Regions from separate parts of the Arthrobacter arnarulunnguaqae genome, predicted to be linked through region 2. Evidence: riboswitches for the same ligand, from Rfam matches in the RefSeq annotation. Region 2 holds a riboswitch; each other region holds the start of a gene.
What was found. Region 2 has a riboswitch for S-adenosylmethionine ahead of ACHAAJ_RS07255 (methylenetetrahydrofolate reductase). Riboswitches for the same ligand answer to the same signal wherever they lie in the genome.
Positions count from the first base shown of each region.

Region 1: it holds a riboswitch for S-adenosylmethionine, as region 2 does, so the genes downstream of both, ACHAAJ_RS05670 (hypothetical protein) here and ACHAAJ_RS07255 (methylenetetrahydrofolate reductase) in region 2, are expected to answer to the same signal.
Region 3: it holds a riboswitch for S-adenosylmethionine, as region 2 does, so the genes downstream of both, ACHAAJ_RS14490 (OsmC family protein) here and ACHAAJ_RS07255 (methylenetetrahydrofolate reductase) in region 2, are expected to answer to the same signal.

Region 1 is NZ_JBIMER010000004.1:61,355-71,261, forward strand. Features, by position in the region: gene ACHAAJ_RS05635 (ATP-binding protein) at 1-1,190, shown strand, start outside; gene ACHAAJ_RS05640 (RNA polymerase sigma factor) at 1,294-1,797, shown strand; gene ACHAAJ_RS05645 (methylated-DNA--[protein]-cysteine S-methyltransferase) at 1,794-2,477, shown strand; gene ACHAAJ_RS05650 (alpha-ketoglutarate-dependent dioxygenase AlkB family protein) at 2,474-3,184, shown strand; gene ACHAAJ_RS05655 (DNA-3-methyladenine glycosylase I) at 3,181-3,774, shown strand; gene ACHAAJ_RS05660 (DNA-3-methyladenine glycosylase family protein) at 3,771-4,670, shown strand; gene ACHAAJ_RS05665 (siderophore-interacting protein) at 4,697-5,533, opposite strand; SAM riboswitch class IV at 5,647-5,764, shown strand; gene ACHAAJ_RS05670 (hypothetical protein) at 5,774-6,271, shown strand; gene ACHAAJ_RS05675 (acyl-CoA thioesterase) at 6,268-6,732, opposite strand; gene ACHAAJ_RS05680 (App1 family protein phosphatidate phosphatase) at 6,729-7,859, opposite strand; gene ACHAAJ_RS05685 (very short patch repair endonuclease) at 7,905-8,387, shown strand; gene ACHAAJ_RS05690 (pyridoxamine 5'-phosphate oxidase family protein) at 8,420-8,860, shown strand; gene ACHAAJ_RS05695 (thiamine pyrophosphate-requiring protein) at 8,884-9,907, opposite strand, start outside.
Region 2 is NZ_JBIMER010000005.1:164,798-174,704, forward strand. Features, by position in the region: gene ACHAAJ_RS07225 (amino acid ABC transporter permease) at 1-231, shown strand, start outside; gene ACHAAJ_RS07230 (amino acid ABC transporter ATP-binding protein) at 218-982, shown strand; gene ACHAAJ_RS07235 (CopG family transcriptional regulator) at 1,377-1,640, shown strand; gene ACHAAJ_RS07240 (cystathionine gamma-synthase) at 1,658-2,878, opposite strand; gene ACHAAJ_RS07245 (O-acetylhomoserine aminocarboxypropyltransferase/cysteine synthase family protein) at 2,880-4,265, opposite strand; gene metE (5-methyltetrahydropteroyltriglutamate--homocysteine S-methyltransferase) at 4,377-6,788, opposite strand; gene ACHAAJ_RS07255 (methylenetetrahydrofolate reductase) at 6,844-7,752, opposite strand; SAM riboswitch class I at 7,840-7,945, opposite strand; gene ACHAAJ_RS07260 (helicase HerA-like domain-containing protein) at 8,167-9,846, shown strand; gene ACHAAJ_RS07265 (hypothetical protein) at 9,894-9,907, shown strand, end outside.
Region 3 is NZ_JBIMER010000023.1:19,392-29,298, forward strand. Features, by position in the region: gene ACHAAJ_RS14460 (TetR/AcrR family transcriptional regulator) at 1-423, opposite strand, end outside; gene ACHAAJ_RS14465 (flavin reductase family protein) at 606-1,130, shown strand; gene ACHAAJ_RS14470 (maleylpyruvate isomerase family mycothiol-dependent enzyme) at 1,218-1,916, shown strand; partial or broken gene ACHAAJ_RS14475 (NADPH-dependent FMN reductase) at 2,389-2,613, shown strand; gene ACHAAJ_RS14480 (hypothetical protein) at 2,645-2,767, shown strand; gene ACHAAJ_RS14485 (aldo/keto reductase) at 2,852-3,811, shown strand; gene ACHAAJ_RS14490 (OsmC family protein) at 3,821-4,369, opposite strand; SAM riboswitch class IV at 4,406-4,521, opposite strand; gene ACHAAJ_RS14495 (VOC family protein) at 4,720-5,136, shown strand; gene ACHAAJ_RS14500 (alpha/beta fold hydrolase) at 5,390-6,256, shown strand; gene mhpA (bifunctional 3-(3-hydroxy-phenyl)propionate/3-hydroxycinnamic acid hydroxylase MhpA) at 6,331-8,082, opposite strand; gene ACHAAJ_RS14510 (oxidoreductase) at 8,326-9,426, shown strand; gene ACHAAJ_RS14515 (IclR family transcriptional regulator) at 9,434-9,907, opposite strand, start outside.

The sequences.
Region 1 (9,907 bases), on a different contig from region 2:
AACTGGAGTCCGGCGTCGGACGGTTGGCCGTGCTGCGCAGTGAAACGTCCGCCCTGGAGCGGCGGGCCGCCTCCGCCGCCGCCCAGCTGAAGGCGACCGCCGCGCGCGGCGCCGACGGCACGCCCGCGGCGTGGGCCGGGGAGACCCTCCGCGCGGACCCGGGGCTCTCCGCCGTCGTGGCGCGCGGGTCGGAGGCGAGAGTGGCGGAGCTCGACGCCGCCGTCGCGGACGTTGCGCTGGCGCTCGGCGAGCGCGCGACTGCGCTGCGCCAGTCGCTGTTCGCCACGGAGACGGCGTTGACGGACACGTTCAAGCAGTTCGCCCGCGACTTCGGTCCGGGCGCGGCGTCCACCGCCGGGGTCTCGGTGGAGAGCGCCCCGCACTACGTGCGGCTGCTGGAGGGCATCGTCGAGGAGGGCCTGCCGCAGCGCGAGGACGAGTTCCGCGAGTACTTCTCCAACCGGTCCTACGAGCGCTTCTCCGACCTGTTGCAGCTGCTGGAGGAGGAGCGCCGGGACATCGCCCAGCGCATCCTGCCGCTGAACCAGATCCTGGCTGACGTGCCGTTCGAGCACGGCAGCCACCTGCGGCTCGAGGTCCGGACCAGCATCCCCGACGAGGCGCGGGACTTCCGCGCCGCGCTGAAGGACGCGCTCGGGAACGCCTACGCCCGGCGCGGCCCGGAGGAGCTGACCTCCAGCTACCGGGCGCTGGAGCGGCTGGTGGACGCGCTGGACGACTCGTCCCACCAGGCGTGGCGGGACACCGTGCTGGACGTTCGCCAGCACGTGACGATCTCCTGCAACGAGCACAAGCCGGGCGGCGAGGTGGAGACCGGGCTGGAGCCCGGCACGCTGTCCGGCGGCGAGGGCCAGCGGTTCACCTCGTTCATCATGGGCGCCGCGTTGGCCTACCAGCTGGGCTTCGCGCTGCAGGGCTTCACCACCTACGGGACGGTGATGATCGACGAGGCGTTCATCCAGGCGAACTCGGAGTACGCGGCGGCGGGCATCAACGCGCTGCAGGAGTTCGGCTTCCAGCTGCTGCTCGCGGCGCCGGAGGACAAGATCGACCTCTCCCGGCACCTGGGCTCGGTGTCCGACATCGTCAAGCACCCCGGGTCCAACGTGTCCGGATTCGTGGAGACCGGGCTGTCCCCGGCCCTGGCGACGGACATCGTCCTGCGGTAGTTGTCCACAATCGGGCGCCGGGTTCGTCGGGCCGATCCGCGGGCGCGTAGATTCTGTCATCACGGGGCTCACACTTTGGCGGGCGCCGGCGTCTACGAAGGTGATCAACATCAAGCAGCCGTTCGAATCGGTCGTGCGGGCCCACGGCACCACGGTGTTCAGGGTCTGCCGCGCGGTGCTGGGTTCCGGTGCCGATGCGGAGGACGCATGGTCGGAGACGTTCCTCGCCGCGCTGCGGGCCTACCCGGAGCTGCCGGCGGACGCGAACGTCGAGGCGTGGCTGGTGACGATCGCGCACCGCAAGGCGGTCGACGTCGTCCGCTCCGCGGCCCGCCGCGCCGTCCCGACGGCGGATCCGCCGGACGCGCATTCCACACTCGGGGTGCCCAGCGAACCGGAGGACGACCTCTGGCGCGCACTCGCCGCGCTGCCGCCCAAGCAGCGGATGGCCGTAGCGTACCACCACGTCGCCGGGTTGCCGCACGGCGAGGTCGCCGCCATCCTCGGCGGCAGCGTCGAGGCCACGCGCCGTGCCTGTTCGGACGGCATGAGGGCGCTCCGGACGGCCCTGGACACCCACACCATCCCGCAGGAGGTACACCCATGAGCGCCCCTCTTCCCCCCACCGTGGCCGACGCGCCCGGCACCACCGGATCGGCGGACGCGTCCGGCACTCCACGCTTCGACGCCGAACTCGCCGCGCTCCTGTCCGCCACCGCGGAAACCGCCGACGTCGCCGGACGGCTCCACCGGCGCCTCGTGGAGGCCGCCGCCGCCGCGGGCGCCCTCGACGTCGCCTACCGCGTGGTGGACACCCCCGTGGGATCGCTGCTGCTGGCCACGACCGAGACGGGACTGGTCCGGGTGGCTTTCGCCCAGGAGGACCACGACGCCGTCCTGCAACAGCTCGCGTCCCGTTTGAGCCCGCGGATCCTGCGTGCCCCGGCCCGCCTGGACGACGCGGCGCGGCAGCTGGACGAGTACTTCTCCGGCACCCGGCACGAATTCGACCTCCGCTTGGACCGCACGCTGTCCTCCGGCTACCGCCGCGAGATCCACGAATACCTTCCGCTGATCCCCTACGGGCAGACGGCCAGCTACGCGCAGATCGCGCTGGCCACCGGCCGGCCGAAGGCGGTGCGCGCCGTCGGCACCGCCTGCGCGACCAATCCCCTGCCCGTCGTCGTGCCGTGCCACCGCGTCCTGCGCAGCGACGGGACCCTGGGCGGCTACCTCGGCGGGACGGAGGCAAAAACGCGGCTGCTCGGCCTGGAGTCGGCCGCGTGAACACCCTGTTCGGCGACGACCTCCTGGAACGGCCCGTCCGGCAGGTGGCACCGGGCGCGGTCCACGTCCCGGGGTGGCTGAGCCTGGAGCAGCAGGCCTGGATCGCCGCGCGCTTCCGCGAGTGGGCCGACGGACCGGTGCCGATCCGGGCGGCCAAGGTCCGCGGGCACGAGATGTCCGTGCACACCGTGTGCCTGGGCTGGCACTGGCAGCCCTACCGCTACACGCGCGAGGCGACGGACGTGAACGGAAACCGCGTGCTCCCGCTGCCGGGCTGGCTCGCCGAACTCGGCGGCCGCGCGGTCGCCGAGGCGTACGACGCCGTCGGCACCCCGGGGTACGCGCGGTCCGGCCGGCCGGACGTCCCCTACGTGCCGGACGCCGCCCTCGTGAACCACTACGCGGCAGGGGCGAAGATGGGCATGCACCAGGACAAGGACGAGTCGTCGCCGGCCCCCGTGGTGTCCCTGTCCATCGGGGACGCGTGCCTGTTCCGTTTCGGCAACACGCAGGGCCGGGCGAAGCCCTACGAGGACGTCGAGCTGCTCTCCGGGGACCTGTTCGTGTTCGGCGGGCCGTCGCGGCTGGCCTACCATGGCGTACCCAAGGTGTACGCCGGGACCGCCCCGGAGGGATGCGGGCTGGAGCACGGGCGCATCAACATCACCCTGCGCGCCACCGGACTGGAAGGACAACCCACGCCATGAACGGGACCGTGATCGGCGAGGACGGACTCGCGCGGCCGCCGTGGGCCAGCGTCGATCCGATGCTGCGCGAATACTACGACACCGAATGGGGTCTTCCCGTGCGGGACGAACGCGGGCTGTACGAGCGCATCAGCCTGGAGGCCTTTCAAGCCGGGCTGTCCTGGGCCACCATCCTGCGCAAGCGCGAGGCGTTCAGGGCCGCTTTCGACGGCTTCGACCCGGACTCCGTCGCGGCATACGGGGAGGACGACGTGGCTCGCCTGATGGCGGACGCCGGGATCGTGCGCAACCGCGCCAAGATCCTCGCAGCCATCGCCAATGCGCGCGCCACGATCGAGTTGCGGTCGGACGGCGGGTTGGTCGAGTTCGTGTGGTCGTTCGGTCCCGCCGAGACGCCGCGGCCGGCCACGTTCGCGGACGTCCCCACGACCTCGCCAGAATCCATCGCACTGTCCAAGGCGCTGCGGAAGCGCGGATTCTCCTTCGTGGGGCCGACCACGATGTTCGCGCTGATGGAAGCCATCGGCATAGTGGACACCCACTTGTTGGACAGCCACCGCCGCGGCTCCTCGGGCGTCTGGCCGGGATGAGTTCAGGACCGGCGGACCGCGGACGCCTGTTGCCGGCCAACGGTGGACTCGACGCCCCGGCGCTGATGGGGTTGTTCGCCGCGCACGCCATACCGGGTGTGGACGCGGTGGACGTCCGCGACGCCACGCTGACCCGAGCGGTGCGCCTGACCTCGGGGCACCGCGCGGTGACGGTCGCCGTCGAACCCGCCGGTGTGCGGGTGTCCTCGCCCGGCCTGTCCGCCGCCGACCGGACGGAACTCGGCGCCGTCGTCCGGGCGTGGCTGGACCTGGACACCGACCTCGCACCCGTGAACGCCGTGCTCGCGGCCGACCCGCTGCTGGCTCCGCTCGTGGCCGCCCGCCCGGGCCTGCGCGTGGCGGGGTGCCTCGACCCGTTCGAGGCGGCGGCGACCACCGTGCTCGGCCAGCAGGTCTCGCTCGCCGCCTGCCGCACGTTCGCCGGTCGGCTCGTCGCCGCGTACGGCTCGGACGGACCCGCAGGGCTCCGGACCTTTCCCGCGGCAGAGGCGGTTGCCGAGGCGGCACACGAGCGTCTGCGCGCCGCCGTCGGCATCGCGAACGCCCGGGCACGCACGCTGCGGGCGCTGGCGGGCGCGTTCCTCCGCGCAGGCCATGCGGAGGGTGAGGTGATAAGAAAAGTGCCGGGAAGTCCGTGGTTTCCGCTCTCCCGCGCGGAATTGCTCGCACTGCCCGGCATCGGAGAGTGGACGGCCGACTACCTGGCCGTCCGCGCCTCCGGGGACCGCGACGCCTTCGCACCCGGGGACCTGGTGCTGCGCCGCGCCCTGGGCGGCATCTCGACCACGGAAGCCGCCGAGCGCGCGCGGAACTGGAGCCCGTACCGCGCCCACGCGCTGATGCACCTGTGGACGTCCACCGCCTACTTGAGGTAGCCGGCGGCTACCCGTCGGTGTGGCGGCTACTCGGGGAAGATCTGCCCGATGGGTTCGCGCTTCTCCGCCTGGAACGTATCCTCGGCCCGTCCATACGCCCAGTAGGCGGACAGCGAGAGCTGCTTGCGGTCCACCCCACGGTCGTCGGACAGGTAGCGCCGCAGCGCCTTGACCATCTCGCGCTCTCCATGGGCGAAGACCTGCACGCGGCCCTCGGGCCACTCCCCCGCCATGACGGCAGAAGCCAGCATCGCGCTCTCGGGGGTGACCGGTCCTCCGCGGTGCAACCAGCGCACGTCGATCCCGGCGGGCACGTCCAACGCGATCTCGTCCTCCGGTCCGGCGACCTCGAGGTAGGCGAAGCCCTTCGCGTCGGGATCCATGGTCTCCAGCGTCGCCGCGATCGCCGGCAGCGCGGATTCGTCCCCCGCGAAGAGGAACCAGTCGGCCTCGACATCGGGCAGATGCATCCCGCCGGGTCCGGAGAAACAGATCTTGTCCCCCGGCTGCGCGGACGCCGCCCACGGACCTGCGATGCCGTCGTCGCCGTGCACCACGAAGTCGATCTGCAGGGTGCCGGCCGCCTCGTCGACACTGCGAACGGTATAGGTGCGGCGCACGGGCATCTTGTTCGCCGGAAGCGCGGCGCGCAGGGCATCCATGTCGTACGGGGGCTCGAGTCCCAGCGCCGGATCGACGAACAATAGCTTCACGTACTTGTCGGTGGCGTCCTTGTTGCGGAACTCGGCGAAGCCGGGCCCGCCGAACGTCAGCCGAACCATGTGCTCTCCCAGCGTCTCGCTCGCCACGACCTCCAAGACAATCAGCGGCCGGGCCGGACGTGCTGTTGGGGGAACGCTCACTCGATATCACTCCTCTGGGCGCCGGGTCCTTCGGCGCTTCGGTTTTCCCCAGCCAATCCCACAAAATGACGCAACGCAAACCGTGCGCACTGCCTGCGCTAGGATTAAGCCAGCTTCACGAGATGCGGCCAGCTTTGGGCTCCGACCCGGCCGCACACCAACCCCATGCTTAACGGGTGGTTCGGATGACGAAGCGGCCGGCGGCCCACTCGACGTCGGCAAGAGCAACGGAAGGGTCCCATGGGCTTCCACACCACCGCCTCGGGCGCCGATTCCCTCTGTTCCTCGTTCGACCCCGGACACCGCATCCACGTGGCGGCACTGCGCCGCGCGCTGGCGCTCCCCGCCGACTGGGTGACCGTTTCAGTCGAAGTCGGCGTGCCGGAACAACGGGTCGTCATCCACGCAGCCGACGGCGAAGCCGTCACCACACACACCCACGACGCGTTCCAGGTGGCCGCCCGAATGCGCGGGCTGCCCGCGGCCGCCCGCGAAGCACACGCGCCGCCGCCGCGGGATGAGGCCTCCCGCCTCCGGCCGTTGCACGGACCCGTGCCAGCGCGCTGGCGGTTCGTCTGGAACGAATCGGCCGGAATCCTCGGTCTGCCCGCGGACCGGCTGCGCCACGCCGGACGAGCCTACGTGAGCCTGTCCGCGAACCCGGTGCAGCCGTGTGCACTGGCCCACGAGGAATGCCTCGGGCGGGACTTCGCGGAACTGGCGGCCCGGCTGTCCTAACGGAAGACCGGCTCGCCCAGGAACTCCGCGAGGGCCTCCCGGCGCTCGGCGGGGATCCGCATCAGACGGGATTCCCCGGTCGAGAAGAAGGCCAGGGTCGTGGTGGCGCGGACGCACACCCCGCCGTCGACCGGGTCGTGGATCTCGTAGGCGATGTCGAAGCTGGCCGGCTTGACCGCCGAGATCCACACGTCGACCTCGGCCGGAACGTTGCGGTAGTCCAGCGGTGCGGCATACCGCACGCGGTGTTCCACCACGAGCGTCTGGGTGCCGGCGGGCACGGCGGAAAACAGGGCCACCATCGGCTCGTTGCCCACCTTGCCCGTCCCGCCCGGGACGCCGAAGGCGGCGATGCGCGCTTCTTCCAGCATGCGGAGGAGGTTCACGTTGTTGATGTGCCCGTAGGCGTCCATGTCCGCCCAACGCATGGGCACCCGGACGCGGAGCCTGCGTCCGCTCACACCTTTTCCCCGCGGGCCTGCTTCTGCTCCACCGCGCGGAGTTGCTCGTCCTCCTGCACTCGCTGGTCCTCGGCGGAAACGATCCCGAGCTTCTCGAGTTCGGCGATGATCACGGCTCCGTCGGGAGCGTAGATCCAGGGCACGCCCGGCGTCGCGTCCACGGTGCCCATCGAGCGGCCGCCGGCCAAAACGGCCTCCGACGGCGTGAGCTGGCGGATCACGATCGCCCGGACGTTCTGCGGGTAGCGCTTGGCGAACTCCGCGTAGATCTCCGGGTCGTGCTGCCCGTCGTCGCCGACCAGCAGCCACCTCATCTGCGGGAACTCGTCCGCGAGTCGGCGCAGCTGGTCCACCTTGTGCTTCATGCCCGAGCGGAACCAGCGGCCCTCCGTCGGCCCCCAGTCGGTCAGCAGCAGGGCCCCCTCCGGGTAGAGGTTTCGGGTGAGGAACCGCGTGAGGGTCGGCGCCACGTTCCAGGCTCCGGTGGAGAGGTAGAGGACCGGGGATCCCGGACGCCCCCGCATCAGCCGCTCCATCATCACGGCCATCCCCGGGGTCGCCACGCGCGCGTGTTCGTTGAGCACGAAAGAGTTCCACGCCGCCAGCAGCGGACGGGGCAGGGCGGTGACCACCACGGTGTCGTCGACGTCGGACACCATGCCGAAGTCCACGGCGGAATCGACGACGAAGACCCGGGCGGGTGCGTCCTCCGAGCCCTCGCAGGAGAAGTGGACCGTGTGCCAGCCCGGCTCCAGGCCCACCTCGATCAGCGCGTCCAACACGCCTCCCCGGTCGGCGTCGACCTTGTACTTGCGGCCCTCGACCGTGACGGTGACCTCTGCGTACGGCAGGGCCGGGGAGACGAAGTTCTTCCATCCGCGCACGCTGTCCGCGACGACCTTGGGCGTCGGAACGGCGATTTCGGGTCCCTCCGGGCGGGCCATCGAAATCCTGGCCAGCACGCGCACCCATCCGCCGTCCGGCGAACTCAGGCCGTAGCCCCTGAAGGAGGCGACCGATGCCACCATTCCCTTGGCGCGGGCGCCGCGCTCGCGGAAGGCGTGCCACGAATCCTCGAGGCGGACACCGAGGTGGCGGTGGGGCGTGTCGCTCTGGTTTCCTCGCATGCCGCAAGTCTTTCACGCCCGGCGGGCGTTCGTGAGAATGGTGACATGGACCGCCTGACGCCCCAGCAGCGCTCCGCCCTGATGTCCCGCATCCGGGGCAAGGACACCGGTCCGGAACTGCGCGTCCGCCGGATCGCCCACGCCGCCGGATACCGCTACCGCCTGCATGGCCAGCTCGCCCGCGCCGCGGCGGCCGCCGCCCGCCGGGCCGCCCCGGACGTCCGGCTCGCGGGCGGAAAACTGCCGGGCAAACCGGATCTGGTGTTCGCGTCCCGGCGCAAGGTGGTCTTCGTCAACGGGTGCTTCTGGCACCAGCACGACTGCCCCGCCGGCCGCCGGGCCCCGTCGTCGAACGCCGAATTCTGGCGCGCCAAGCGCGAGGGGAACGCAGCCCGGGACCTCCGGCACAGCGCGGCCCTGAGCACGCTGGGCTGGGACTCGCTGACTGTCTGGGAGTGCGAGCTGGCGGATCCGGACCGGGTTTTGCGCTCGCTCGCGGCTTTCCTGGACCCGACGGCGAACCCCTAGCTATTTTCTACGCGAAGTAGAATACTCAAGCCATGATGTTCACCCACCCCGACGGCAGCCCCGTCCTCGTCCTCGACGCCGACCAGTGCTGGAAACTCCTCGCCGACGCCCGGCACGGCCGGCTGGCCACCGTTGTTGCCGGCGAGATCGACCTGGTACCGGTCAACCATGCCACCGCCAACGGCCGGATTTATCTGCGAACCGCACCCGGCGGCAAGCTCGCCGGCCTGACCGTCAACCCCCGCGTTGTTTTCGAGGCCGACGGGATCCTCAGTGACGAGGCGTGGTCCGTCGTCGTCCGCGGGACGGCGCGCGTCCTGCAGACGGAGGCGGAGATCGAGGCGGCCCGCGACACGGGCGTGGCCCCGTGGCTGCCGACGCTGAAGGACTTCTGGGTGGAGATCGAACCGCAGTCGGTCAGCGGGCGCCACTTCCGGCTCGGCCGCCAGCCGGAGCAGCTGGACGAGTCGTAGGGCCGCCGGCGCCGCCTCCCGCCCTACGCCGGGCCTGACGCGCCGTCCCCGAAGAGCCGCTCCTCCTGGGCCACGTACGTGTCCAGCAGGCGCAGGGCGCGCTCCCCCGAGGCGCCCTCCTGCCTCAGCCCCGCGCGCATCGTCTCGGCCTTGCGCGCACCGTGCGGGAAGGGCGGCAGCAGCGGCACGGACGCGTCGGTCTGGACGTCCAGCACCACCGGGACCTTCGATTCGAACGCCTCGTCCCAGGCCGCGCCGAGCAGTTCCGGATCCTCGACCGTAATCCCGCGCAGCCCCAGCACGTCCGCGTATCCGGCGAACGGGAAGGGCGGCAGGTTCTGCGAGGCGGCATACCGCGGGTCGCCCTCGGTTTCGCGTTGCTCCCAGGTGACCTCGGCCAGGTCGCCGTTGTTCAGCACGCACACCACAAACCGCGGATCGGCCCACTGCCGCCACAGCCGTGAAACCGTCACCAGCTCCGCGATGCCGCTCATCTGCATGCCGCCGTCCCCGGCGAGCACCACCACGGGCCTCTCCGGCGCCAACAGCTTGGCGGCCAGTCCGTACGGAACGCCGCACCCCATGCTCGCCAGGGTGCTGCTGAGGTGGGCGGGCACGCCGGGCGGCAGGCGCAGCTGGCGGGCGTACCAATAGACGCAGCTTCCGACGTCGATCGCGACCTGGGCGTCCGCCGGCAGCCGGTCGCTGAGCTCGCGGGCCACGCGCTCCGGGTTCACGGGTTCGGCCGGCGTCGCGGCCCGCTCCGCAGAGAGCCGATGCCAGTCGCCGACGGCCTGGGCGACCCGGCCGGCCCAGTCGCCGTCGGTCCGTGGCCGGAGCAGTTCCAACAACGCCGCCAGCGTGCCGGCGGCGTCGCCGACCAGCCCCACGGAGACGGGGTAGCGGTTGCCGATCTTGCTCGCGTCGTTGTCGATCTGCACCGCGCGGGCGGCGCCCGGCGGCGGGTAGAACTCGGTCCACGGGTCGTTTGATCCTACGATCAGCAAGGTGTCGCAGTGCTCCATCAGCCATCCGCTGGCCGACGTT
Region 2 (9,907 bases):
TCCGTTCCGCCGCTGTCAAACACGTTCATCTCGCTGGTCAAGGACACGTCCCTGGCGTCGTTGATCCTGGTCACGGAGCTGTTCCGCCGGGCCCAGGAGGTGGCGGCGTTCAGCCAGGAGTTCATGCTGCTCTACGTCGAGGCCGCGCTGGTCTACTGGGTGTTCTGCCTGGTGCTCTCCGCGGGCCAGGCCAAGATCGAGGAAAGGCTGGACCGCTATGTCGCCCACTGAGCCGCTGCTCTCCGCGAGCGGAATCCGCAAGTCGTTCGGGGACAACGAGGTGCTGAGGTCCATAGACCTCTCGGTCGCCCAGGGCCAGGTGCTCGCGCTCATTGGTCCTTCCGGCTCCGGCAAGACCACGGTCCTGCGCTGCCTCAACGGCCTCGAAACGCCCGACGCCGGAACGGTCGCCTTCGCGGGCGGACCCTCCGTGGCGTTCGGTCCCAAGACCACCCGGGCCCAGGCGCAGGCGTTGCGGACCCGGAGCGCCATGGTCTTCCAGGGCTACAACCTGTTCCCCCACAAGACCGTGATCCAGAACGTGATCGAGGGGCCGGTGCAGGTCCAGCGCCGGCCCAAGGCGGAGGCCGTGTCCGACGCCGAGGCGCTCCTGGAGCGCGTCGGGCTCGCCGAGAAGCGCGACCAGTACCCGCACCAGCTTTCGGGCGGACAGCAGCAGCGCGTGGGAATCGTGCGCGCGCTGGCGCTGAAGCCGTCGCTGCTGCTTTTCGACGAGCCGACGTCGGCCCTGGACCCCGAGCTCGTCGGCGACGTGCTGACGGTGATCAAGGAACTCGCCGAGGAGGGCTGGACCATGGTGATGGTCACCCACGAGCTAGCGTTCGCGCGCGAGGTCGCGGACGAGGTGGTGTTCATGGACGGCGGCGTCGTGGTCGAGCGCGGGCACCCGGACCGGGTCCTGCGCGACCCCGCCCAGGAACGGACCCGGCAGTTCGTGCACCGCCTGCTCAACCCCTTCTGAGGCCAGCCCGTACCGCCGCACGCCCCATGAAGGACGGCTACTGTCCTGGGTCGGGAGAAGGTCGGGATTTCTCGCCGAATCGTTTATTTCGTACTACACTGTGAAGTACGAAATACGCAGAGGAGTGGTTTGTGCGGGTTCGGGTGCATCCTAGGGTCTCTGCCAAACGTCCTGAGATCACCAATGAAGACGTGGGAGCTGCGTTCGAGGGAGCGTTACGTTCCCGTGGGCGAGCTACAAATCCGATCCAGTGGGTCGGCGTGGGCGTGGACCGCCGGGGCCGTCTGTTGGAGTTCATTGCGGTGGAAGACGAGCCGGGCGGGTGGCTGGTCTTCCACGCGATGATCGCGACACAGAAGGTCCTCAACGAAGTTGGTTTGAGAAGGTGAACTAGATGAGCAAGCACACAGCGGTCGGCGGTAAGAACTTCACGGATGCGGACATCGAGGCTTGGGCTGCTGAAGCGGAGTCCGAGCAGGGTTACACCGGCGGTCATATCGGTCCGCCCACTCCCGGGCGGCCAGTCAGCGTGGGAGCCGAAGCTCGTCCCTTTACCTTGCGCTTGGATGCTCAAAGGCGAGCCAAGCTCACTAAAGCGGCAGAGGAACAGCACGTCACGGTTTCCCAACTCATGCGTGGGCTCATCGATTCCCTCTGAGTCCTGTGTGCGGCCAGTCAAGCCCCGATGCCGGCCACCACGGGACCGAGGACGCGCACCTTCTCCAGCGCGTCGGCCAGGTCCCGCCGGAGGTCCTCGACGTCCTCCACCCCAACGGAGAGCCGGACCAGGTCCGTGGGCACGGCCAGTTCGGTCCCCCGGACGGACGCGTGCGTCATCTCCGAGGAATAGCAGACCAGCGATTCGACCCCGCCCAGGCTCACGGACAGCCCGAACAGCCGGGTGGATTCCGCGAAGGCGCGCGCCTGGCGCTCCCCGCCGGCGAACCGCACCGAGACGATCCCGCCGAACCCCGACATCTGCCGCGCGGCGAGTTCGTGGCCGGGATGCCCGGGCAGGCCCGGGTAGAGCACCTCGGCGATGCCCGGCTGCTCCCCCAGCCACTCGGCGAGGTCCTGCGCGTTGGAGCAATGCCGTTCCATGCGCAGCCCCAGGGTCTTGAGTCCCCGGGCGGCCAGATAGCAGTCCTGCGGGCCGGCGACGGCGCCGGCGGCGAACTGCTGGTAGCCGATGCTCTCGGCGAGCGCCTTCCCGCGGTGGGACCTCTCGGCCACGACGACGGCGCCGCCCAGGACGTCGGAGTGCCCGCCGATGTACTTCGTGGTCGAATGCACCACGACGTCGGCGCCCAGGTCCAGCGGCCGCTGGAGGTAGGGGGACGCGAAGGTGTTGTCCACGACCAGGAGCGCCCCGGCGTCGTGGGCGATCCGCGCCCAGCCGGCGATGTCGGCGATGCCGAGCAGCGGGTTCGACGGCGTCTCCAGCCACAGGATGGCGGTCCTGCCCGGCCGGACGGCCCCCGCGACCGCCGCGAGATCCGTGGTGTCCACCGCCGTGTTGGCCACGCCCCAGGGCGCCAGGAGGTGGTTGATCAGACGGTTGGTTCCGCCGTAGCCGTCGCCCCCGAGCACGATGTGGTCGCCGGGCAGCAGCAGGGCGCGCAGGAGCGCGTCCTCGGCGGCCAGCCCGGAGGCGAACGCGAAGCCGGCCGCCCCGCGCTCGAGGGCCGCCAACTGGGTCTCGAAGCCGTTCCGGGTGGGGTTGGAGCCGCGGCTGTACTCGTGCCCGGCGCGCAGGACGTTGATGCCGTCCTGGATGAACGTGCTGGTCTGGTAGATCGGCGGGATCACGGCGCCGGTGAGCGGGTCCGGCTCCTGGCCGGCGTGGATGGCGGTGGTGTTGAAGCCGCGGGCGAGCGGATCGGGCGTCGTCGTCATGTCAGGCCACCCGTCCCGCGAACGCCGGCACGCCGACCGGGGCGGCGCCCGGGACGTGTCCGGGCGCGAGCGCCGACAGGGCGGCGTCGAGGTCGGCGATCAGGTCGGCCGGTTCCTCGAGCCCCACGGAGATCCGGATGGTGGTCTCGGCGATCCCGGCGGCGGCCCGCTGCTCCGGCGTCAGCCTGCAGTGCGTCATGGCCGCCGGGTGCGCGACGAGCGACCGCGTGTCTCCGAGGTTCGCCGCCAGGACGAACACGCGCAGGGAATCGATGAAGGGTCCCACCGCCGCCGCGGGCGCCGCGAGGTCGAAGGAGAAAACGGATCCGGCGCCCCGGGGAAAGTCGCGCGCGGCGATTGCGGCGCCGACGTTGTCGGGAACGGACGGGTGGTGCACCCGGGCGACGGCAGGGTGCGCGGACAGGAACCGCGCTATCCGCTCCGTGTTGGACGCGTGCCGGGCGACGCGCAGGCCCAGGGTCTCGATGCCGCGCAGGATCTCCGCGGCGCTGGCCGGGGACAGCGAGGGGCCGAGGTCGTGCAGGTACTTGCTGCGGGCGAGCGCCAGGTACGCGCCCCGGCCGTGGCGGTCGGCCAGGCTTTCGTTGCCGTAGCGCGCCTTGGGCGCCGCGAGTTGGGGCCACTTGTCCGGGTGCGCGGCAAAGTCGAAGTTTCCGGAGTCGACGACTGCGCCGGCCAGCGCCGCGCCGTGGCCGCCGAGGAACTTGGTGGCGGAGTGCACCACGATGTCCGCGCCGTGTTCGATGGGCCGGTACAGGGCCGGCGTGGCCAGCGTGTTGTCCACGACCACCGGCACACCCGCCCGGTGCGCGGCCGCGGCGATCGCCCGGAGGTCCGGGAGGGTGGCCAGCGGGTTGGTGATGGATTCGAGCAGGACCGCGCGGGTGTCCGCCGTGATCGCGTCCGCCCAGGCGCCGGGCACGGCGGGATCGACGAAGTCCACGGTGATGCCGAAGTCGGCGAACGTGTCCGTCAGCAGGTCCACCGTTCCCCCGTACAGCTGCGAGGAGGCCACGAGGTGCCGGCCGGCGGGGGTGCGCGCGCCGTGTTCGTCCCGCCCGCCCCCGAGGAGGGCCAGGAGGGCGATGGCGACGGCGGACTGGCCGGTCGCCGTCGCGATGGCGCCGGTCCCCCCTTCCAGGGTGGCGAGGCGCTGCTCCAGCACGGCCACCGTGGGGTTGCCGGTGCGGGTGTAGGTGAAGCCCGGTTTCCTGAGCGCGAACATCGATCGGGCCGATTCGTAGTCCGGGAACGCGTACGCCGCCGTCTGGTGGATCGGCGGGGCCACGGGGAAATGCGGCCCGGCCGGCTCGTAGCCGGCGTGGATCTGGTCTGTGGCGGAACAGCCGTGCGCGTTCGTGCTCATGGGAAGGGGCTCCTTCGTCAGGGGTGGGGGCGGTGCCCGGCCCGCCAGGGGCCGGGCACCGCGGTCTTGCGGTGTTGCGGTGCTGCTGGTGCGCTGGCGCTACCGGTCCGCTCAGGCGGTGTGGTCCTGGGCCGCCAGGTCGCCGGTCCCGACGGTGGCGTCCAGTTCGGCGCGCACCGCGGCGGTGGCGTCGACCAGGTTGCGCAGCGCCGCCGTCGTCTCCTGGTATCCGCGGGTCTTGAGCCCGCAGTCCGGGTTGATCCACAGGTGGCGCGCCGGCACCGCCGTCAGCGCGGTTCGGATGAGGTCCGTGACCTCCGCCGTGGAGGGCACCCGCGGGGAGTGGATGTCGTAGACGCCCGGGCCGATCCCGCGTTCGTAGCCGTATCCGGCCAGGTCCCCGACGACCTCGAGGCGGGACCTGGCCGCCTCGATGCTGGTCACGTCGGCGTTCAGGCCGTCGATGGCGCGGATGACCTCGCCGAACTCGGAGTAGCACAGGTGCGTGTGGATCTGGGTGTCCGTGCGCACGCCCGAGGTCGCCAGACGGAAGGAATTCACCGACCAGTCGAGGTAGGCCTCCTGGTCCTCGGCGCGCAGCGGCAGCAGTTCGCGCAGGGCCGGCTCGTCGACCTGGATGATCGCGGTGCCCGCGGTCTCGAGGTCGGCGATCTCGTCGCGCAGCGCGAGCGCCACCTGGTTCGCCGTCTCGGACAGCGGCTGGTCCTCACGGACGAAGGACCACGCGAGGATGGTCACCGGACCGGTCAGCATGCCCTTGAGCGGACGCGGGGTCAGGGACTGCGCGTACGCGGTCCACGGGACGGTGAACGCCCCCGGGCGGCTGACGTCTCCCCAGAGGATCGACGGACGGGTGCAGCGTGAACCGTAGGACTGGACCCATCCGTGCTCGGTGGTCTCGAACCCGTCGAAGTTCTCGGCGAAGTACTGGACCATGTCGTTGCGCTCGGGCTCGCCGTGGACCAGCACGTCCAGGCCGAGGTCCTCCTGGAGCCGCACCACGCGGGCGATCTCCTCGCGCAGGAAGCCCTCGTAGGCCGCATCCGTGATGGCGCCGTTGCGCTGCCCGGAGCGGGCCTTGCGGACGTCGCCGGTCTGCGGGAAGGAACCGATCGTGGTGGTCGGAAGCACCGGCAGCCCGAGCCGCTCCTGCTGCGCCGCCGCGCGGACGGCGCCGTCGGGCCGGGTGAAGTCCGCGGCCGTGAGGCTCCCGGTCCGCCGGCGGATGGCCTCCTTGCGGACGCCTTCGCCGGTGGCCCGCGCCGCGAGGGCCGCGGTGGCCGCCCCGACCTCGTCCGCGATGGCGTCCGGCCCGGTGGCGAGTCCGCGGGCCAGGGTAAGGACCTCGGTGGTCTTCTCGTCCGCGAACGCCAGCCAGTCCCGCAGGTGGCCCGGGAGGTTGGTCTCGATGTCGACCTGGTGCGGGACGTGGAACAGCGACGTCGAGGTCGCGACGGACACCTTGCCGCCGCCCGCGGCCAACTTGTCCAGCGTGGACAGCGACGCGGCGAGGTCGTTGCGCCAGATGTTGTGGCCGTTCACGACGCCGGCGACCAGCGTCGCGGCGCCGCCGTTGGCGGCGCGGAAGGCATCCACCCCGGCGTCGGCCAGGGCGTCCCCGGCGACGAGGTCCGCGTGCACTGCCTGGACGCCGGCGGACGCGAGCAGTGCGAGGGCCTCACCTGGCGCGCGGCGGTTTCCGGCGGTGCCGTAGCCGGTGGTGACGAACAGGGCCGGCCCCGAGCCGGCCCGCGTTGCGGCGGCCAGCGCACGGTAGGCGCCCTCGACGACGCCGCCGGCGACGGCCAGTTCGCCGCCGCGGTCGGTGACCAGGGCCGGCTCGTCCAGCTGCACCCATTCGGCGCCGGCGTCTCCGAGCGCGTCGATGATGCCCTCGTAGGCGGCAACGGCGTCGTCCAGCCGCGACAACGGGTCGAAGCCCTCGGGTGCGCCGTCCTCGGCCTTGGCCAGCAGCAGGTAGGTCACCGGGCCAACCAGGACGGGACGGAGGGTGTTTCCGCGGCGGCTCTGCCGGGCCACGAGGCTGGTGAGGCGGTGGGCAAGCGGCGCGAACGTCGTGTCCGGGCCGATCTCCGGGACCAGGTAGTGGTAGTTCGTGTCGAACCACTTGGTCATTTCCAGCGGCGGGCGCTCGGCGTCGCCGCGGGCCAGCGTGAAGTACCCGTCGGTGTCCAGCGACCCGTCCGATTCGGCGAGGTCGGCGAAGCGCGTCGGCAAGGCGCCGAGGGCGGCGGTGGTGTCCAGCACCTGGTCGTAGAGGGCGAAGTCGGCGGGGATGGAGGAGTCCGCCGCGCCGAGTCCGAGGCCGGTCAGCCGGTCGATGGTGGCGTCCTGCAGGGCCTCGGACGCCCGGTCCAGGCCGTCGGCGTCGAGCTTGCCGGCCCAGTGGGCCTCGATGGCGCGCTTGAGTTCGCGGTTCGGTCCGATCCGCGGGTATCCGAGGATGGTGGCGGCGGGGAAGCTGTGCTGGTGGGTGGTCATGGTGGTGCTCCTTTTGCGGTGAATCGGTCGGTGGGTCGGTGTGCGTGCGCGCCGCCTAGGCGGGCACGCGTTGCGGTGCTGCCTTGGAGATCTCGAGCGCCTCGACGACGTCCAGCGAGCCCTGCGGATCGTTGAACGTGTAGAGGTGCAGGCCGGGGGCGCCGTCATCGAACGCGCCCTTGGCCAGCTCGACGGCGCTGGCGACGCCGATCCGGCGTCGTTCGCCGTCGCTGTCCGCCGTTTCGAGGCGGTGCAGCAGGTCCCTGCCCGGTTCGACGCCGGACATCGCGGCGAGGCGGGTCAGGCGCCGCACGCTGTCGAACGGGATGATGCCGGGGACGATCGGGATCCTGACCCCGGCGCGGCGCGCGGCCTCCACGAGGCCGGTGTAGTCGGAGCGCTCGAAGTAGACCTGGGTGATGGCGAAGTTGGCGCCGGAACGCTCCTTCGCCAGCAGCACCTCGACGTCGTGCTCGAACGACGGCGACTCCGGGTGCCGGCGCGGATACGCCGCCACCCCGACGGCCAGCCTGCCGCCGGCCAACGACGCCGCATGGCGCCGCTCGACGCCGCGGATCAGCTCCACCAGCTCGCCGGCGTAGCGGAGCTCCCCGCGGTTCGCGTCCGGCTCCGCGGGGAGGTCCCCGCGCAGTGCCAGCACCCCGCGGACGCCCAGCCCGACCAGGCGGGTGACAAGGGCGTCCAGGGTGGCGCGGCTCTCCCCCACGCAGATCAGGTGCGCCAGGGGCCGCAGCGCGGTGTTGCGGACCAGGTGGCCCACGAGTTCGATGGTGGCCTCGCGGCGGGCAGGCGTCCCGCTGGAGGTGACGGACACGTAGTCGGGGTTGGTGCCGGCCAGCGCCTCGATGGTCTCGAAGACCCTGGCGGCGGCGCGTTCGTTGGCCGGCGGGTACAGCTCGTAGGACAGCGCCGGTGGGGCGGCGCCGACGTTGTGTTCGGACATGGTTCTCCTCGCATTGTCACAGCGAAGGAGTGCGGCGGCGGTCCGGTCCGGTGGCATGCCGCGGGTCCGGGTGGCGTCGCTGATGCGTCTCCATCGCTTCTGGCGGTAGCACCGTTCGCGCGGCCCCCACGGGGCCCTCGGATGGTTGCTGCGGCGTCATCGATCCAGATCTCTCGGCCGCTCTTGATGGTTGGGTTCCACTATCTAACGCAGGGCCCGGACGGCCCCGCAAGCCGTCCGTCGCGCGGCGCTTCATCATCCGGAATATGACCGGTTGTGACCGGCGCCGGGCCGCCACGCGCGTCACCGGGCCGCCGCACCGCGTCATGTGAAGCGATTGTGACGCGCCCGGCGGGCGGGGCGCGGGACCGGGGACGGGTGCGTCGCCGCGGAGCGCGCCTTAGGCTGGGTGCCATGTCGACGAGCGCAGCGGCCGGGCAGGCCGAAAAGATCAAGTCCGGCTACACCTTCGAGGGACCCTGCGTGGACCTGGGGGCGGCGCTGGTCGGGGGCGAGGTCCATCCTGACGCACGGGTGCGGCTCCCCCTGCGCATGATGAACCGCCATGGCCTGGTGGCCGGCGCGACCGGCACGGGCAAGACCATCACGCTGCAGGTCATGGCCGAACAGCTCTCCGCCAACGGCGTACCGGTGTTCCTGACGGACATCAAGGGGGATCTCACCGGCCTCTCGACGCCGGGGACTCCCAGCGACAAGCTGCTGGCCCGCACCAGGAGCGTGGGCATGGACTGGACGCCCAAAACCTTCCCGGTGGAGTATTTTTCCCTCGGCGGCGACGGCGCCGGCATTCCGGTCCGGGCGACGATCTCCTCCTTCGGTCCCCTGTTGCTCTCGCGGATCATGGAGCTGAACGAAACGCAGGAGTCGAGCCTGCAGCTGATCTTCCACTACGCGGACACAAAGGACCTGCTGCTCTACGACCTCAAGGACCTCCGGGCCGTGATCTCGCACCTGACCGGCGACGAGGGCAAGGCGGAACTCCGGGAGCTCGGCGGGCTGTCGAAGGCCACCGCGGGCGTGATCCTGCGTGAACTCGTGGCGCTGGAGGCCCAGGGCCTGGAGAAGTTCTTCGGCGAGCCGGAGTTCGACACCGCCGAGCTGCTGCGCATGGCACCGGACGGCCGCGGCGTCATCTCCTGCCTCGAGCTTCCGACGATTCTGCAGAAGCCGCTGGTGTTCTCCACGTTCTTGGTGTGGCTGCTCGCGGACCTCTTCGAGGAGCTCCCCGAAGTGGGGGACGCCGACAAGCCCAAGCTCGTGTTCTTCCTGGACGAGGCCCATCTGCTGTTCCGTGACGCGTCGAAGGCGTTCCTCGACTCGATCATGACCACCGTGCGCCTGATCCGGTCCAAGGGGGTCGGCGTGTTCTTCGTGACGCAGACGCCCAAAGACGTCCCGGCGGATGTGCTGGGACAGCTCGCGAACCGCGTGCAGCACGCGCTGCGGGCGTTCACCCCCGACGACGCCAAGGCGCTGCGAGCCACCGTTTCCACGTTCCCCGTCAGCGACTACGACCTCGAGGAGGCCCTCACCCAGGCCGGCACGGGCGAGGCGATCGTGACCGTGATGAACGAAAACGGCGCTCCGACGCCGGTCGCGTGGACGCGCATGTGGACACCGGAGTCGACGATGGGCGCCTCGGCCGCGGAGGTCGTCGCCCGGACGGTCTCCGAATCGGCCCTGCTGTCCGTCTATGGAACCGTGACGGACCGCGAGTCCGCCTACGAGGTCCTCAAGGGCAGGGCGACGGCGGAGCCCGCGCCCGGTTCCGCCACGGGCGGTTCGGTGGCCGGCCGGGTGCCGGGCGCCGGACAGTCACAGGAGGACATCGATGCGGAATCGCGCCGCATCGAGGAGGACATCCTGGGGCGGCCCGGCAGCCTCCCGAACTCCGCACCCCCGTCCCGCGGGGGCGATCCTGTTCCGGCCCCCCGCGGGCGGAAGCAGGCGCCGGAGCGCGTGCCGAAACAGGAACAGAACCCGATGATGGATTTCGCCGTCCAGGCCGCAGGGGTCATCGGCAAGGAACTGCTCCGGGGCATGTTCGGTACCAAGCGGCGCCGCCGCCGCTGACCTCCGCGGTGCCTACCGGGAGGACGCGGGCCGGTAACGTAGGAGGGGTGCAGAACGGTTC
Region 3 (9,907 bases), on a different contig from region 2:
GCGGCTGCGCGCCATCCACGCGTCGGTGACCCGGCGCAATTCGGGGTTCTGCGCGGCCAGCGCGTAGAGCTCGTAGGACAGGATCGCGCCGCGGCGGGAGCCGAGGAGGTCCCCGGTGATCAATCCGACGACGGCCTCCCGCGCCGCCGGGCGGTCGGCGGCGGCCGCCAGTGCGGCCTCGAACCCGTCCGCGGTGGTGTCGGCCAGCCTCGTGAACGCAGCCGTGAGGAGCTCCTCGATCCCGCCGAAGTGGTAGGTCATGGACCCCAGCGGGACGTCGGCCGCCGCTGCCACCCTCCGGTGCGTGGTGCCCGCGACCCCGTGTTCGGCGATGACGTCCAGGGCGACGTCGACGATCCGGTCCCGGCGCTCCGGATCGTGCCGGCGCGTGCGGGCGGACTCGCGGTGCGCTGGGGATTTCATGTGTACAAGTGTACGCATGGTGGCGGCGGGTGCCGGCCGGGCGCGTTAGTCCGTGGTGGTCGGCGGCGCCGTGCCTTCGTGGGACCGGTAGGCGGTGGGTCTGATGCCGTAGCGGCGCGCGTCGCTCGCGTCCGGCGTCGCGCGTCTGGCGCCGCACCGGAAGCGGTTCTAAGGTGGGGCACATGGGCACGCAAACGACGTCGGACCTCGCCTCGGCGTTCCGCCAGGCGTTCGGGGGCCACCCCGCGGGCGTCGCCATCGTCACGGCGGCGGGCGCGGACGGTCCCGTCGGCATCACCGCCTCGTCCGTGATCTCGGTGTCCGCCGATCCCGCGGCGCTCGCCTTCTCCGTCTCGACGGACAGCACGTCCGGGGCCGCGGTCCTCGCCGGCCACGCCGTCGCGGTGCACCTGCTGACCATCGCCAACCACCGACTCGCCGAGTTGTTCGCGCGTCCGGGCTCGCGCCGCTTCGGAACGGACATGGACTGGTACACGGCGCCCACTGGCGAGCCCATCCTGCGCGGGGTGGGAACGGTGTTGCGGTGCGCGATCGTCAGCCGGACGCCGGTGGGCGCGGGCGTCCTCGCGGCGGCGCGCGTCCTTCAGGTGTCCGACGGCGGTTCGCCGGCGGTCCCGCTGGTCTACCATCGCCGGACCTACTACGGGCTGGAGCAGCACGCCGCCCTGCGCGGCCGGCGGGCGTAGTTCGTCCCGGCGGATCAGTCAGGACCGTTTGCATATGGATCGCCGGTAAGGGCGATTCGCGCCGTGGCCACTGGATAAGGTGGCCTCATGATCAACTCAGCTTCCCTCCACTCGGACATCTCCCGACTCGGCCGAGAAACGGACATGTTCCTGGCCACGATCGAGTCGCTGGCGGACGACGAACTCCCCCGGCCGTCGCTGTGCGGCAGTTGGAGCCGCGCCGATGTCATTGCGCACCTGGCCTCCAACGGCCGCGCCCTGGTCAAGCTCATCGATTGGGCCGTCACGGGAGAGGAGCAGCAACCCTACGCGTCCCGGGAGGCCCGCGACGCGGAGATCGCGGAGATCGCCGCCCGCCCGCGGAAAGAACTGCTCGATGCCTTCCGGGAGTCCGCGGCGTACTTCTCCGAGCAGGCCCGGCGACTGGCGGGCGACTTTGCGGTCGAGGAGGTGCACCTGCACGGCAAGCGGATCCCCGTGCTCTCCATCGTGGCACTGCGCATCGCCGAGGTCGTCGTCCACCACAACGACTTGGACACCGCCTGGACCATCGAGGAGGCCGATCCCGACTCGGTGCTCGACGCCCTCGAGGCAGCGGTGCGCACCATGCGGGCCAAGGACGCCCCCGGCATGACCCTGGTGACGGAGGAGCGCGACGAGTGGGTGATCGGCGACGGCTCCCTGCGAGTGGAATCGGACCGGGAGGGCCTGCTCGAATGGCTCTCCCGTGGCCACGCCGGGTATTTGGAGGCCGATGGCCCCTTGCCGACGCTGCCGGCCTGGTGATCAGGAACCCGTAAGGCGCGAAAACGCCCCCGCCGGTCTCATCGGCGGGGGCGTTTTCATGTGCCGCCTCTTGGGTTTGGCACGCGTCCCCGCCACTTGGGGGAAGGCGGGAACGAAAGATCCAAGCGGCTTGGGGGAAGCATTGGATCTGTTGGAACAATACCCGGGGGTAATCATTTTGTAAAACGCCGGCCTTGCCTGACGTGTCGGGGTGTTTATGGGCGGCCAGCCGGTCCGAACAGCAGAGTGCCCCCGCCCTGCCTAGGGGGTGGGGGCACTGATTCTGCATCGGCATTGGCCTGGTCCGATGCTGGCGGGCCCGCCACTTGGGGGACGGCGGGGCCGCGGTGATCCTGTTGGCCCTTGGGGGAGGCCGTTTGGATCTATTAAGAGACTAGACCCCAAGTGACGGATCTTGTCAAGACTTGTTGGAGTGTTGACGAAATTGAAATCTAGCCGGGTGCGGATCGCTGTGCTCGAGATCCCCATTGCCGACCTTCCCCTCTACAACCCGGACTTCGACGCCGACTTCCCGGTGGCCGGTAAGGAGCTCAAGGCAGCGATTGAGGGCTCGGGCGGAATCCTCATCGTGTCCCCCGAGTACAACCGGTCCATCCCCGGCGCGCTGAAGAACGCGATCGACTGGGGTTCCCGCCCGTGGGGCAGCAACTCTTTCGCGCAAGCCCACCGGTATCATCGGTGCATCGCCGGGCGGGATCGGCACGGCCGTGATGCAGTCGTCGATGCGCAGCGTCCTGAGCTTCCTCGACGCGCCGCAGCTCAACGCGCCGGAGGCCTACATCACCTTCAAGCCGGAGGTCTTCGGGGACGACGATCCCGGCTCCCGCTAGTAGCCCCGAGCGTCGGCGCTGGCGCAGGCGCCGGCGCGCACCGGCGTCGTACGCTGTGAGTCCACCTACCGAAGGAGCACCAGCATGCACGAAGCCGCATCCCGCCTGATCTTTGGATGCATGGGCCTGGGCGGGGGTTGGGGCGCCGGACCGCTCGAGGCAGCCGACGTGTTCGAGGCGCACCGCGCCGTCGACGCCGCGCTGGAGGCCGGCATCACGGTGTTCGACCACGCTGACATCTACCGCAACGGCAAGTCGGAGGAGGTGTTCGGCCGCGTCCTGGCCGAACGCCCCGAGCTTCGCGACCAACTCCACCTGCAGACCAAGTGCGGGATAGTGCTGGGCACGCCGGACACTCCCGGCCGCTACGACGCGTCCGCCGGGACCATCGCGGCCCGGGTCGAGGACAGCCTGCGGCGCCTCGGCACGGACCGCGTGGACACGCTGCTCGTCCACCGGCCGGACCCGCTGGCCACGCCGGCGGAAATCGCCGGCGCCTACGCCGACCTCAAGGCCGCCGGGAAGGTGTTGCGGTTGGGCGTCTCGAACATGTCCGCCGAGCAGATGGGCGCGCTGCAGTCCGCCCTCGACGAGCCGCTGGCCGTCAACCAGTTGGAGATGAGCCTGCACCGGCTCGGCTGGTTGGAGGCGGGCGTCCTCGTCAACCACGCCGAGGGCGCGGACGTCTGTTTCCCGCACGGTGCGCTCGAATACTGCGCGGCCAACGGCGTCGAGCTCCAGGCCTGGGGTCCGCTGGCGCAGGGTCGCTACAGCGGACGGCCGGCCGACGGCGCCGGGACGGAACCTGCGGACGCGGCCGCTTCCCGCATGGTCGCCGCCCTGGCGCAACGCCTGGATTGCGCGCCGGAGTCCGTCGTGCTGGGCTGGCTGATGCGCCACCCCGCGAACATCCGTCCCGTCGTCGGCACGTCGAACCCCGGACGCATCGCGGCCTGCGCCGACGCCGAACGTGTCGCCGAGGCCATGGCCTCCGACGACTGGTACGCCCTCTGGACCGCGGCCCGCGGACGCCCGCTGCCGTAGCCCCTTGCCCTATCCGGCTGGGTTCGCGGCCACCTCGATCTCCACCGGCGTCGGGTTGGCGAACAGGTCCAGCACCGGGCAGCGTTCGTCGACGGTCCGCCGCAGTTCGTCGTAGCGCTCCTGCGATTCCGGTCCGGTGATGACTACGCGCAGGCGAACCGCGGAAAAGCCCGGCCGGACCGTTGCATCGGCGCCGAAGAGACCCCGCACGTCGAGGTCTCCCTCGGCGTCGATCGTGATGTCGTCGACCCGGATGCCGAGCTGGTGGGCGTACAGCCTGTAGACCACCACCTGGCAGGATGCCAAGGCGCCGAGCGCGTATTCCACCGGGCTCGCCGCCGCGTTGTCGCCGGCCAGCCCGGCAGGCTCGTCGACGGTGAACTCATGTCCTCCGGTCGTGATGCGCGTGGCCACCGAGCCCTCGCCGGCCCCCCGTGCGCCATACGTCAGGCGGGCGTTCGCGGCGTCGGCGGCGATTTTGCCGGACCAGAAGGCTCCGGCGTCGTCGAGCCGCGCGGCGCGAACCTCGTTCAGGTCCTGCAGGGAAGTCTGGGTCATGATCGATCCTTGGTGTCGTGGCGCATGCCAGGCACGTCGCCATACTTACGCCGCCCAAGCCGGGCCGGCGTCGAATCCTCACCTGGGGCACCCCGCTACAGCGGGAGGGTTGCCGTCCAACCGGCCAGGGCCCGTGGTTGGAACTCTTGATTCTCCGACGAGTCTGACGGGGGATGGCGGGGTGGTTCAAGGGTTTCGTCACGAACCGCAACGCGCCGAAACATGTCGACGCGGGCGGCTGCGGCGGCCCTCGCCTAAGCGGCCGTGCCGGAGCATAATGGGAGCCTTCAGTCGGCTCCGGCAGTTGCCCAGGTGCCCGGACGCATTCATCTCCGAGGAGTGGCACAAAAATGGCGACGACGCTCAACCCGTACCTCGGCTTCAAGGACAACGCCCGCGACGCGCTGGAGTTCTACCACGGCGTCTTCGGCGGCGAACTCGTGCTGAACACATTCGGCGACTTCCAGGCCAGTGAGGAACCGGCCGAAAAGGAAAAGATCATGCACGGCCAGGTGACGGGAGCCAACGGGCTGACACTCATGGGTTCGGACACGCCCAACGCCATGGAGTACAACACCCCGAAGGGGTTTTCCGTGTCCCTGAGCGGCGGCGACGAGGCGGAATTGCGCGGTTACTGGGACAAGCTTGTTGACGGCGGAACCATCATCGAGCCCCTCGCGGTGGCGCCGTGGGGCGACAGCTTCGGGATGTGCACGGACCGGTTCGGGATCGGCTGGATGGTCAACATCGCAGGCCGGCGGGGCTGACGCCCGCGGTCTGCAGCGGAGCTGGACGACGCCGTCGCCGTGCCCGGGCTGGGACGTCCACGACGTCCTGGCGCAGAGCGGACCGCCGTCGTGCCGTTGCCTTTGTGCCGCCTGCCGGAACGGTCCCGTGGCCAGAGGGTCGCGCGTCCCTAGGCTTGTCAGGGAGGGGAACCCTGCGCGTGCGCGGGGCCGCCCCACCCAGGCCGCGGGTCCGCGAGGACCTCTGCGCGACGACGAGCAACAGGAGTGCGCCATGACCACAGTTCAGATTCCCGACTACACCACGGACAAGTTCTTCGGCCTCGAGGACAAGTGGCTCGAGACCGCTCCCGGCGAGGTCACCCACTACCACGAGCTCGGCGAGGGCACCCCGATCCTCTTCCTCCACGGCTCCGGCACCGGCGTCACCGCGGCCGCGAACTGGTGGCTGAATCTCCCGGAGATTTCCGAACTCGGCCGCTGCATCGCGATCGACTCGATCGGCTACGGCCAGTCCGTCGTGGCCCCCGGCACCGAATACGGCATCAAGGAATGGGTCCGCCACTCCGTGCGCGTGCTGGACGCGCTGGGCATCGACAAGACGTGGATCGTGGGCAACTCGATCGGCGGCTGGGTGGCGATGCAGTTCGCCATCGACTTCCCGGAGCGCCTGCTGGGCATCGTTTCCATGGGCACCGGCGGGGCGAAGAAGACCGCGGCGCTGTCCGGACACGCGAAGCCGGAACTGTCCGAGGCCGGCATCCGCCGCACGCTGGAGCAGTTCGTCGTCGACAAGTCGCTGGTCACGGAGGAGCTCGTCTCGCTGCGCTACCAGTCCGCGCTGAACGACACCGCCTCCGACCGCCTCGTCGAGGTCGTCACGGCCCGCGACCGGGACCGCGACGCCCTCCCGCTGGACTTCGAGGTGCTCTCCAAGCTGGAGATCCCGGTCCTGCTCATCCACGGCATGCAGGACGTCGTCATCCCGCCGTCGCGCACGTGGGAGCTGCTCAACGTGATCCCGAGCGCGGACGCGCACATCTTCAGCCAGTGCGGCCACTGGTCCCAGGTGGAGCGTGCCGAGGAGTTCAACACGGTCATCAAGCAGTACCTGACCGCGCAGGGCGTCGGCGGCAAGTAGCGCATCCGGCAGGACCAGGAAACGGAAAAACGGTCCGGCTCCCTGTGGGGAGCCGGACCGTTTTGCGTGAGGGACTAGCCCAGGAGCTCGCGGGCGTCATCAGGAACCTGCACCGCTCCGTGGGCCGCCGGCTTGCCGGTGAACGCCATGGAACGCAGGATCGCGTCCAGCGTCGCGGGGGCGTTCTGCGTCAGGCAGGCACCGGCGACGAACCGGTCCGGACGCAGGAAGACCAGCGGAGTCGGGCGATCGTCGAACCACTTTTTCATGCGGCCGGTGTGGTCGCCGAGAACCAGCACGTCCTCGCCCATGTCCCGCTCCGCCCACGCCCGCTGCGTCTCGGGCAGGACGCAGACCAGGCGGGCGCCCAGGGTGCGGAGCTTCTCCAGCGACTCGGACGGGAGCACGTCCTTCGGGCTGTTGCCCCATACGACGACGGCCCACCAATTGCCGATCGCGTCGTCCAACAGGACGTTCGCGCCCGCTTTCGAGTTGACGCGCGGCTGCGGGAACTGGACGCCAACCGGAGAGACCTTGTTGTTTGCCGTCAGCACCGGCACCAGCTTGCTGGTCAGCCTTGCCGCGGCGCGGCCGGACGCCTGCGTATTGGGATCCGCCAGGACTCCTTGTGTGTAGCGCGGCATCGGCTTGAACTTCATGTCGGAGAAGTAGCTCTTCACCGACGGGAAGAGATTCAGGACCGACGACGCCGCGTCGCGGCCGGCGGCCAGCAACGGGTTGGTGATCTTGATGAAGTTCCCGAACGTCAGGGACAGATCCACCATCGCCTGGGCGTGCTCCTTGCGCTCCGTGGTGAAGGTGTCCAGCAGCGCGTCGCCTGCCTGTCCCGACAACACTGCGGCGAGCTTCCAACCGAGGTTGGTGGCATCGCGCATGCCCGAGTTCCACCCCTGGCCCATCCAGACTGGCATCAGGTGTGCGGCGTCGCCGGCGATCAGTTGGCGGCCCTTCCGGAAGTTGCCGGCCACGCGTGCGTGGTGCGTGAACACGCGACGGCGGATGAAGTCCAGTTTCGACGGGTCCGGGACGTGCGCGCTGAGCAGGTTGTTGACGTAGGCCGGATCCGTGACCTGATCTTCCGTCTCGCCGTCGTGCAGCATGAATTCCCAGCGCCGTACGGCGTGGGGCAGACCGATCGAGACGTAGGGGCGCTTCGGATCGGCGCCGAGAAACACGTTGGGCGTGCCGAGCGGATCGTTGTTGACGTCCACGACGAGCCAGCGGGTGGAGGGGGACTCGCCCTCGAAGGAGACTCCCATGCGCTTGCGCGTCGGTGACTTGCCGCCCTCGCAGCCCACCAGGTACTGGGCGGTGAAGTTCCGTTCCTCGAGTTCCCCGTCAGGCCCGGCGACCAGTGCGACGGCGGTGACTCCGTCGGCGGTTTCCCGCACGTCTTCGACGCGGTGGCCGAAGAGCACCTGAACGTGTTTGAAGCGCGCGAGGCCCTCGTAAAGCGCCTTGTCCGCCTCCGGCTGGATGAAGCCGTGCTTGCGGCCCCAGCCGAATTCGTCGGTCTGGGGGTTGTTGACGAGGATGACCTTTCCGGCGCCGTTGACCAGCCGCATGATGTGCTGCGGCGTGGTGTGCGGCTGGATGGTGTCCACGAGGCCGACGGTCTGGATGGTGCGGAAAGACTCGTCGTCCAGGCCGACACCGCGCGGATAATCGATCAGCTGGTCCATGGCCTCCAGCACGGTGACCTTGCGGCCGTACATGCCGAGGACGTTCGCCAGCATCAGGCCGGCTGGACCGGCTCCAACGATCAGTACTTCGCTGGCATCGGGGCTGGGCGTGGGGTTGTTCATGAGAATCTCATCCTTCAGTGTATATAGCGCACAGTTCAAGCGATATGTGCAACAACTTGCGATCCATCTCATCAGCAGACTGTGACGCAGGTCAATAGTCGTGTTCTGTTGCGCGGAACGTTCGAGCGCCGGAAAACCCCCACGGGGAATATTGGGCACCCGTCCCGTCCTTGTGGAAGCAGTGCGCCGAGGACTCCGGCGTATCGACCACGAAAATCCACGAGACTTTCTAGGACACCGCACATGCCTCACTTTGCTCCCCTCTGGAACTCCTTCAAGATCGGCCCCACAGAGGTGCCCAACAGGGTTGCCCTGGCGCCCATGACCCGCGTGAGCGCCACCGAGGACGGCTACGCCACGGACCGCATGGCGGCCTATTACTCGCGGTTCGCCGACGGGGGCTTCGGGTTGCTGATCACCGAGGGCATCTACACGGACACCGCCCACAGCCAGGGCTACCGCTTCCAGCCGGGCCTGGCGACGGCCGAACAGGCCGAAGCGTGGGCGCAGGTCGTCGACGCCGTCCATGCGCGCGGATCCCGCATGTTCGCCCAGCTGATGCACGCCGGCGCGCAATCCCAGGGCAACCGGTTCGTCCCGACGACGGTCGGCCCCTCCGCGATCGCCCCGAAGGGCGAGCAACTCGGCTTCTACCGCGGGGAGGGTCCCTACCGCCGCCCGGCCGAGATCACGAGGGAACAGATGTGCGAGGTCCGGGAAGGCTTCGTCGCCGCCGCGCTGAACGCCCGCGCCGCCGGATTCGACGGCGTGGAGATCCATGGCGCCAACGGGTACCTCCTGGACCAGTTCCTCACCGACTACCTCAATGAGCGTACGGACGAATACGGGGGAACGCCCGAGAACCGTGTGCGCTTCGCCGTCGAAATCAGCCGGGCCGTCCGCGAGGCAGTCGGCCCGTCCCTGAGCGTCGGCATCCGCATCTCTCAGGGGAAGGTTAGCGACCACGGACACAAGTGGTCCGGCGCCGCGGAGGCTGAGACCATCTTCACGGCCCTCGCCGCGACCGGGATCGACTACATCCACACCACGGAACGCCGGGCCGACGCCCCGGCCTTCGAGGGGGGCGGCGATTCGCTCGCGGCCCTGGCCAAGCGCCATTCCGGGCTGACCATCATCGCCAACGGGAGCCTGGACGATCCCGCCTCCGCGTCGGCGCTCGTCGAGTCTGGCGCGGCGGACGTGGTCGCCCTCGGGAAGGCAGCGCTGGCCACGCGAGACTGGCCGCGGCGGGCCCGCGGAAACGCCGGGTTCGACGAACTGGACGGCAGCGTGTTCTCGCCCGTGGCCGATGTCAAGGACTGGGAGCTGGTCGCCTCCGCCTGAGGCGCTGCTAGGATTCCATCCGCTCGGCGATGCGGGCGGCGGCGGCGCGGAGTGGGCCGACGGCGTTCGTCGCCGCTTCTTCGCGGACGGTGATGACGTTCAGACACGCCTCGATGCCCACGGCCCGCGCGTCCAGCGGGACGGCGAGTCCATACATGTTCGGTTCGACCTCGCCGAAGGTGAGCGCGAAGCCGTCGGACCGCACCCGTGCCACGACCGCGATTTCGCTCCCCGACGTGGGGCCCGCGGCGAGCAGCGCATGGCCGGCGGCCCCGCGTTCCAGCGGGTGGCGGCTGCCCTGCGAAAACGCCACGTGGTACGAGCCGCGCGTGGGCGCGACGACGGCGAGGGCCACGGCGTCGTCCCCCTCACGCACGATGAGGGCAACGGTCGCGCCGAGCCCGTCCGCCGTCTCGCGCAGCACCGGCAGCGCCGCCGCGTTGACCGCCCGCAGCGCGGCGGAGGACAGGGCCAGCAGGCC